One region of the Mesorhizobium koreense genome, then DNA from elsewhere that is predicted to be linked to it. Evidence: predicted binding sites of a transcription regulator. Region 1 holds the regulator's gene; the other holds the start of a gene.
What was found. Region 1 encodes PhoB, which activates phosphate uptake and scavenging genes when phosphate is short. Its sites were predicted from a motif close to TGTCATNNANCTGTCAT; they were not measured.
Positions count from the first base shown of each region.

Region 2: the regulator PhoB is predicted to act here: its motif matches at 2,490-2,506, upstream of RBH77_RS09060 (LTA synthase family protein).

Region 1 is NZ_CP134228.1:869,959-874,382, forward strand. It holds gene pstC (phosphate ABC transporter permease subunit PstC) at 1-93, shown strand, start outside; gene pstA (phosphate ABC transporter permease PstA) at 111-962, shown strand; gene pstB (phosphate ABC transporter ATP-binding protein PstB) at 959-1,765, shown strand; gene phoU (phosphate signaling complex protein PhoU) at 1,790-2,494, shown strand; gene phoB (phosphate regulon transcriptional regulator PhoB) at 2,512-3,201, shown strand; gene RBH77_RS04085 (ROK family protein) at 3,218-4,424, opposite strand, start outside.
Region 2 is NZ_CP134228.1:1,893,781-1,898,204, reverse strand. It holds gene RBH77_RS09065 (indolepyruvate ferredoxin oxidoreductase family protein) at 1-330, opposite strand, end outside; gene RBH77_RS09060 (LTA synthase family protein) at 529-2,484, opposite strand; gene RBH77_RS09055 (Nramp family divalent metal transporter) at 2,635-3,984, opposite strand; gene mntR (manganese-binding transcriptional regulator MntR) at 4,143-4,424, shown strand, end outside.

The DNA of each region.
Region 1 (4,424 bases):
GCGCTCGGTCTCATCCTGTTTGTCATCACCTTCCTGATCCTCGCCGCGTCCCGCTTCATGCTGATGCGGATCGAGCGTCGCGCCGGAAGCTGAGAGGGAGCGTTCGAACGATGGCAGCCGCATCTTCGCGCCACAATCGCCGCAAGGCCCGCAACGCCCTGATGATGGGGCTGAGCATGGTCGCGGCGGCAATAGGGCTCGCCTGGCTGGCGCTCATTCTGGGTGCGCTGGTCTGGAAGGGGACTGCCGGCCTGTCGTTTGCCGTGTTCACCGAGATGACGCCGCCGCCGGGCGAAGCGGGAGGGCTCCTCAACGCCATCGCCGGCAGCGTCGTCATGACCGCGATCGCCATCGCGGTCGGCACGCCGGTCGGCATCCTCGCCGGCACCTACATGGCCGAATACGGCCGTTTCTCGAAGCTCACCGTCGTGGTGCGCTTCATCAACGATATCCTGCTTTCCGCCCCTTCCATCGTCGTCGGCCTGTTCATCTACGAGATCATGGTGCGGCCGTTGGGGCATTTCTCGGCGCTCGCCGGCGCCTTCGCGCTCGCCATACTGGTGATGCCGGTGGTGGTGCGCACGACGGAAGACATGCTGAACCTCGTGCCGAACGCGCTGCGCGAAGCGGGCACGGCCATCGGCGCGCCGCGCTGGATCGTCATCCGATCTGTTGCCTACCGTGCCGCGCTGTCGGGCATCGTCACCGGCGTGTTGCTGGCGATCGCGCGCATTTCGGGCGAGACGGCGCCGCTCCTGTTCACCGCGCTCAACAACCAGTTCTGGTCGAGCAACGTCAACGCGCCGATGGCCAGCCTGCCGGTGACCATCTTCCAGTTTGCGCTCAGCCCCTATGAGGAATGGCAGCAATTGGCATGGACCGGCGCGCTGATCATCACCTTCGCCGTGCTGATGTTGAGCATCGTCGCACGCGCCCTTACCGTCCGGAGAGAGGACAGATGACACAAATGCTGTCGCCGACATCCATCGCCGCCAGCCGGCCGGCCGCCGAAGAGGTGAAGCTCGAGGTGAGCAACCTCAATTTCTTCTACGACCGGACGCGGGCGCTGAAGGATATATCGCTGTCGCTGCCGGCGAAGAGCGTGACCGCCTTCATCGGGCCTTCCGGCTGCGGGAAATCGACGCTTCTGCGCGTCTTCAACCGCATCTACGAACTCTATCCGAAGCAGCGGGCCGAAGGCGAGGTGCTCCTCGACGGCCGCAACATCCTCGACAAAGGGCAGGACCTGAACCTGCTTCGCGCCCAGGTCGGCATGGTCTTCCAGAAGCCGACGCCCTTTCCGATGACCATCTACGAAAACATCGCCTTCGGCATCCGGCTCTACGAGAAACTGCCGAGGTCCGAAATCGACGGTAGGGTCGAGGAAGCGCTGAAGCGCGCCGCGCTCTGGACCGAGGTGAAGGACAAGCTCAACGCCAGCGGACTCAGCCTCTCCGGCGGCCAGCAGCAGCGGCTCTGCATCGCGCGCACGGTCGCGGTGAAGCCGGAGGTGATCCTGCTCGATGAACCGGCCTCCGCGCTCGACCCGCTCTCGACCGCGAAGATCGAGGAGTTGATCGACGAATTGCAGGCCGACTACACGATCGTCATCGTCACCCACAACATGCAGCAGGCCGCCCGCGTGTCGGCCCGCACGGCCTTCATGTATCTCGGTGAACTCATCGAATTCGGCGACACCGAGCAGATCTTCACCTCGCCGCATGACAAGCGCACCCAGGACTACATCACGGGCCGCTTCGGCTAGCCCCGCCTTCACAGGGACCGGATCATGAGAGAGCATACCGTCACCGCTTTCGACGAGGATCTGAAGGCCGTCGACCGGCTGATCCACGAGATGGGCGACCTCGCCGCCGCGATGGTCGGATCGGCGACCCGCGCGCTGCTCGACCTCGACAACCCGCTCGCCCACCACGTCGTGTCGCAGGACGCGGTGATGGACGCCATGCAGCGCGATCTCGACGAGCGGGCGATCACGCTGATCGCACGCCGCCAGCCGGTGGCGGGCGATCTGCGTTCGGTGGTGGGCGCCATCCGCATGGCAGCCGACCTGGAGCGGATCGGCGATCTGGCCAAGAACATCGCCAAGCGCGTCGGCGCGGTGGGCGAGGCGGTGCCGCCGCGCCGGTTCGCCCATGGCATCGACGCCATGACCGATCTCGTCCTCGGGCAGGTCGAGGGGGTCGTGCGCAAATACGAGGAGCGCGATGCGGAGGGGTTGAGCGGATTGCGCAGCGACGACGAGAAGATCGACATCCAGTATACGGCGGTCTTCCGCGAACTTCTGACCTATATGATGGAGGACCCGCGCAACATCACTGCCTGCACGCATCTCCTGTTCTGCGCCAAGAACCTCGAGCGGATCGGGGACCATGTGACCAATATCGCGGAAAACGGCTATTATATCGTCACGGGCCGGCAACTTTCGCCCGACCGGCCGAAGCAGGACGAAACGGCGAACGTACTGGCGGAATAGCAGACAGGCCGATGCCGATGATCGCACCGAAAATCCTGGTGGTGGAGGACGAAGAGCCGCTCTCCGTGCTCCTGCGCTACAATCTGGAGTCCGAAGGCTACCAGGTCGAAACGGTCATGCGCGGCGACGAAGCCGAGATCAGGCTGAGGGAGAACGTGCCGGACCTTCTCGTGCTCGACTGGATGCTGCCAAGCATCTCCGGCATCGAGCTTTGCCGCCGGCTCCGCATAAGACCCGAGACCGAACGCCTGCCGGTGATCATGCTGACGGCGCGCGGCGAGGAAAGCGACCGGGTGCGCGGGCTCTCGACCGGCGCCGACGACTATCTCGTCAAGCCGTTCTCCATGCCCGAATTCGTGGCACGCGTGCGGGCGCTCCTGCGGCGGGCGAAACCCGAGACACTTTCAAACGTGCTCAAGGTCGGCGACATCGTACTCGATCGCGAGACGCATCGCGTCTATCGCGGGGAGGCCGAGATCAGGCTCGGCCCGACCGAATTCCGCCTGCTCGAATTCCTTATGCGCAGCCCCGGCCGCGTCTTCTCGCGCGGCCAGTTGCTCGACAATGTGTGGGGCGAAACCATCTATATCGACGAGCGCACGGTCGACGTCCATGTCGGGCGCCTGCGCAAGGCGGTCAATGACGGCCGCTTGCCGGACGTCATCCGCACGATCCGCGGCGCCGGCTATTCCATTCAGGAGAGCTGACCAGCGTCCTGCGGCTTCAGGCAACCGCCCTCCCGCGTGCGGCCACGGAGGGCGGGTTTCCGGCGGCGAAAACCTCCTGGTCGAGGAAGGTCAGCGCGCGCATGGCGCAGCCTTCGCGGATAAGTGAAAGCTGGTCCGGCTCGGTGGCGAACGATATCGCTTCCTCGTGCTGGCCGCCGACGGTCCTCGCGATCGCGGCGCGCATCGGTCCCTCGATCAGGTCGAAGGCGCGCGCGCCGATACCGACCATCGCGACGGGCGCCGGATCGATCAGCGCGAACAGGCTGCCGAGGCCAAGGCCGATCGCCTCCCCGGCTTGCGCGTAGGCTCTCCGCTCCGGTCCGTCATGCGTACGCGCCGCCTCGGCGAGCGCCAGCATATCCCGGTCCTCGATATCGGCGATGAAATGGTCGCGGTCGGGCAGGGCGTGGGCGTTGCGCCAGATCGCATAATTGCCGGCATAGGCCTCGATGCAGCCGCGCCGTCCGCAGCGGCAGAGATCGCCGTCCGGGATATGGATCATGTGGCCGAACTCGCCGCCGGAAGAGCGCGTGCCTGTGAAGAGTTCGCCGTTCAGGAAGAGGCCCATGCCGATACCGTTCGACAGGAGCACGGAGACGAAATTGTCGCGATAGCGCTCCGGGTCGCGCCAGCGCAGCGCCACCGCCGTCATGTTGCAATCGTTCTCCACCGTGACCGGAAGGCCGAACGCCTTCTCCAGCGCATCCCCGAAGCGGATATTCCGGTGCGGCGTGATCGGCGACCAGAGCATCGCCGCTCCGCCTGAATCGGCGACGCCCTGCACGGCAAAGGAAATGCGCATCACCCTCGATCCGGCGGCGGCGCTTCTGGAGACGAGGCGGCCGACAATCCCGACCGCCTCCGCGATCAGCTCGTCCCGCGCAAGCGTCATCGTCGACAGCCTGCACTGCTCGGCCGCCACGATATTCCCGGCATAGTCGAGGAGCGTCGCGGAAAGCGTGTTCAGCGCCAGCAGCATCGTGACGACCGAACTCGTTTCGGGATTGAGGCCGAGAGCCACCTGCGGCCGGCCGCGTTTCGACACCGCCGTCCCGCCCTTCACCTCGGTGAGAATGCCTTCCTCGATCAGGTCGGCCGAAATCGCCGAAATGGTGGAATGGCTGAGCCCCGTAATTCCGGCGATCTCCGTACGCGAGGGTTGCCGGGCGCGGCGGACGGCGGAGATGATCATGGCACGATTG
Region 2 (4,424 bases), 1.0 Mb from region 1:
GGCGAAGACCCCGTCATATTTGCCTTCGCCGAGAAGTTCAGTCTGCTGCGAGCCCCATGCGGCGGTCGCCGCCAGTTCCTCGTTGAGACCGGGCTGGAAGACGATGTCGGAAGCCGACAGTTGCTTCTTTGCCTTCCAGAGTTGCTGGTCCAGCCCTCCCAACGGAGAGCCGCGATAACCCGAGATGAAGCCGGCAGTATTCAGCCCGTCGCGGCGGTCGCGCTCGCGCTGCATGAGAAGCATGCGCACGATCGCCTGCGAGCCGGAGATGAATATCCGCTCCTTGGAAAGATCGTATTTGTCGTCGAGCGCGACCTGATGCAGCGTCATCTGCCATTCCTTCCGGTTCCGCGCTCGTTCGGCGGACTCTGTAACGGATCAGGAGATAGTGTTTCGCCGCTTTCTTACCACGTCAAACGAAATCGTGCCCCAGCGAAGATGGCGACAGGAAGCAACACCGAGCGCACGCAGGCAGAAATATTGCTGCGCTGAAACCGCCTTACCCGCATGAAAATTACGGCACTTCCGTCAGCTTCCCGGCTTCGATGCCTGCATGGCCGGGAAGAATTTCGGCGAGGCATATTCCTTGCCGAACATCTGATCGTACTGGATCAGGCGAAAATCACGCAACACCGGGTCAGCCGGCTCCTTTTTCTGCCAATTGTCCACGGCGTTGCCATCCGCGCCGATCAGCATCTGCCGATAGACCACCGGATAGCGATCGCGCACCTGGCTGAGGAAGCCGGTGTAATAAGGATGCTCGATCCCGGCGAGCTTGAGAACATAGAGCGGGATGAGCGAGGGGCTGATCGTGCCGACATCGCGGACCGAACCGGAACGATTCGACCAGATGACGAGCGGCGTTTCGTGGTCCATCTTCATCTTGTCGACAGGGCCGCTGCGTGGTGCGACATTGTCTTTCAGGAAGCCGGTCGCGACATAGGCGGGGCCGAGCGGCGGCAGATGGTCGCCGAACATGACGAGGATCGTGTGCCGCTTGCGGTGCTTGGCCCAGTCCATCAGACTCGCCAGCGCCTTATCGCCGTCCGCCGTGCCCTGGGCGTAGCTCAGGATCGATTGCTTGGAGGCGTCGTCAGCCGTCGTCTCGACATCGATTGTCGGGTCTGTGTAGCGGAACGGCTCGTACGGACCATGATTCTGCAGCGTGACGGCAAAGAAGAAGAAGGGCCTTTTCTGCTGGTCGGCCTCACGGATGATCTCGTTGAAAAGGGCCTTGTCGGAGACGAGCGGGCCATGTGTGTCGAGCGGCGGCAGGTTCTCCTCCGACATGAAGCTGTCGAAGCCGAAATCCTTGTAGGTCGTCCCGCGGTTCCAGAACCACTTCGCGAACGGATGCAGCGCGCGCGTCACATAGCCCTGCGAGCCGAGGAAGGACGCGAGCGACGGCATCGGCCGACGCATATATTGCTGATAGGGGATACTGCCATACGGCAGGAAGGCATTCGAAAAGCCCGTCAGCGCCTCGAATTCGATATTCGCGGTAGTACCGCCGAACTCCGGCGAGAACATCTCGCCCGAAAGATTGGCGCGCACTGTCGGGATCGGGTCGGGCGTTATCTTGGTGTTGGGCAGCCGGGTCGCATCCCAGAATGATTCGTTCATGACGATGATGATGTCTGGCGCATCGGACGGCACGGAGATGGCCGGGCCTGCCGCGAGGCTTTCGATTGCCTTTTTCGAGTAGCCCTTCGGCTTGGCGACATCGGCCATCGGCACGTTGAGGATGAAGGCGGCGGCAAAGCCGTTATGCGAATAGTTCTCCTTCTGGTCCCACATGATGGGGCTGATGCTCAGTCGGTCGCGCACCCACGAGAAAGTGGAATAATCCATGACCGATGCGAAGGAGGCGAGCACCGGCAACGCCACGGCAAGCCGCAGGATACGCCCGCGCCAGGCGATCGGCGCCTTCCGACGCCACAGCATCAGCGCCGCGATCAAAAGGGCGACACCGCCGACCGCGCCGGCAACCACCGCCACCATCGTCCACGGCCGCTCGCGTGCGAGCAGCGGCAGGAGATCGAGAATCTGCCGCGCATAGAGGATATCGGCCGGATAGAGCGGATCGCCGAGATAGCGCGCCTTCTCATGGCTGATGAAGGCCAAGGCAAGTACGATCGGCCCAACGATGATCACTGCCTGATGCGCTCGCCCCAGTATCGCATCAAGCGCGATCAGAAACAGCGCGAAGAGAAGGATCGTCGACCAGCCCGGCATTTCGACGGTCGAGAAAAACTGCACCGTCTCGGCAAACGAGCCGCGCACGATAAGTTCGACCAGAAAGACGAGAGCGGACGCAAGAACGACGGTGACCAGCACCGAGCCCGCCGTCCGCAGCAAAGGCCAACGCCGCGCGGCTGGCGTGCCCTCGCGAACCGACGAAGATTCAGAAACCGGGTGATTTTGAACCGAACCCGTCAACGCATCTCTCCACGCAGCAAGCCACGCCTGTCGCGCAGCCGTCATATGGCTGTCATCCAATTGTCACATAAGTTAGACGGCGCGGAAGAAAAGTGACGTTTTCGTAATGTCCATCAAATCTTACGCAAAGCCGAAACGTCGCGTGAATGTCAGGCGCAAGAGAAAATCGTGGAAGGAAGACGGGTTTGGTTCAATTCAATATGAAATGAAAGTATCGAAAAGTAATTTTACATTGAGAACTATGATAACTGCCGCGACAACCCATGCAATGCAGGCAGTCTTTCTTGATATTGCGAATTCCCCCATCTGGCCACGGTCGGTGACGAACCGGATCAAAGGCACGATGGCGAAGGGCAGTTGCATGGATAGAATGACCTGGCTGAGCACGAGAAGCTTGGCGGTCCCGCTTTCTCCATAGAGCGCCGTCACGAAAACCACCGGCACGATGGCGATGCCGCGGGTCACGAGCCGCCGCGCCCATGGCGGCATCCGAAGCTGCAGGAACCCCTCCATGACGATCTGCCCGGCAAGCGTTGCCGTGACGGTCGAATTCAGGCCGGATGCGAGCAGCGCCACCGCGAACAGCGTCGAGGCGATACCAAGCCCCAGAAGCGGCGACAGAAGCTCGAAGGCCTGGCCGATCTCCTCGACCTGATGGCCGCTGGTATGGAAACTCGCCGCCGCCACGATGAGAATGGCCGCGTTGACGAACAGTGCCAGCATCAGCGCGATGGTCGAATCGATCGTCGCGAACTTCACCGCCTCCCGCCTGCCTTCCGGGTTCCGCTTATAGGCGCGCGTCTGCACGATCGAGGAATGCAGGTAGAGATTGTGCGGCATGACCGTCGCGCCGATGATGCCGATCGCGATGTAAAGCATCTCGGGATGGCGGACGATCTCGGGCGACGGGACGAAACCGCGGAGCAATTCGCCGACCACCGGCTGGGCCGCGATCACCTGAACGCCGAAGCAGACGGAAATGACGATCAGCAGCGCCACAACGAAGGCTTCCAGGTAGCGGAATCCCTTGTGCATCAGGAGAAGCACCAGGAAGGCGTCGAGCGCGGTGATGAGCGCGCCGGCGATCAGCGGGATGCCGAAAAGCAGATTGAGCGCAATCGCCGTGCCGATCACCTCGGCCAGATCGCAGGCGATAATGGCCAGTTCGCACAGGAACCAGAGCGCCAGATTGACCGGGCGAGGGTAATACGCGCGGCACGCCTGTGCCAAATCCCGGCCCGTCGCGATGCCAAGCCGCGCGGCAAGCGCCTGCAGCAGGATCGCCATCAAATTGGAAAGCAGGATGACCGACAGGAGCGTGTAGCCGAATTTCGAGCCGCCGGCGAGGTCGGTCGCCCAGTTGCCGGGGTCCATATAGCCCACCGAGACCATGTAGCCCGGACCGGCGAAGGCAAACAGCCTTCTCAGCCAGGACGCGCCATGCGGAACCACCACCGTCGAATTGACCTCGGCGAGGCTTGCCCTGCCGCCCTCGGCGAGGTCGGAACGGCTTTCGTCGATCGTACGGGATGTGACCTGGAGCATGATCTTCAATCTGAATATAGCAGATGCTATAATTAAGAGTTAATGCTAACTACCGGTTTGTCAAGATGCCATCGTCGCCTCCTTCCAGTCAGGGGGTTCCAATTCCCCGCCCGCTGACGCAAATAGGGGTGATTGGGAGAACCGCCGGGACGACCATGGTGAGCCGACCGACGCATGCCGACGACCCTTCGCTTCCGGATGCGGATGTGCAGGCCGAGGCGTTTCGCCAGGCGCGCGAAGCGCGCAAGGTGGAACTGTTCGAGGATTATGTCGAACTGATAGACGATCTGATCCGCGACGGCGGCGAAGCGCGTCAGGTGGACATTGCCGCACGGCTCGGCGTGGCCCAGCCTACCGTGGCGCGCATGCTGAAGCGGCTGATCGAGGAGGGGCTGGTCTCGCGCAAGCCCTATCGCGGCGTCTTCCTGACCGAGCGCGGC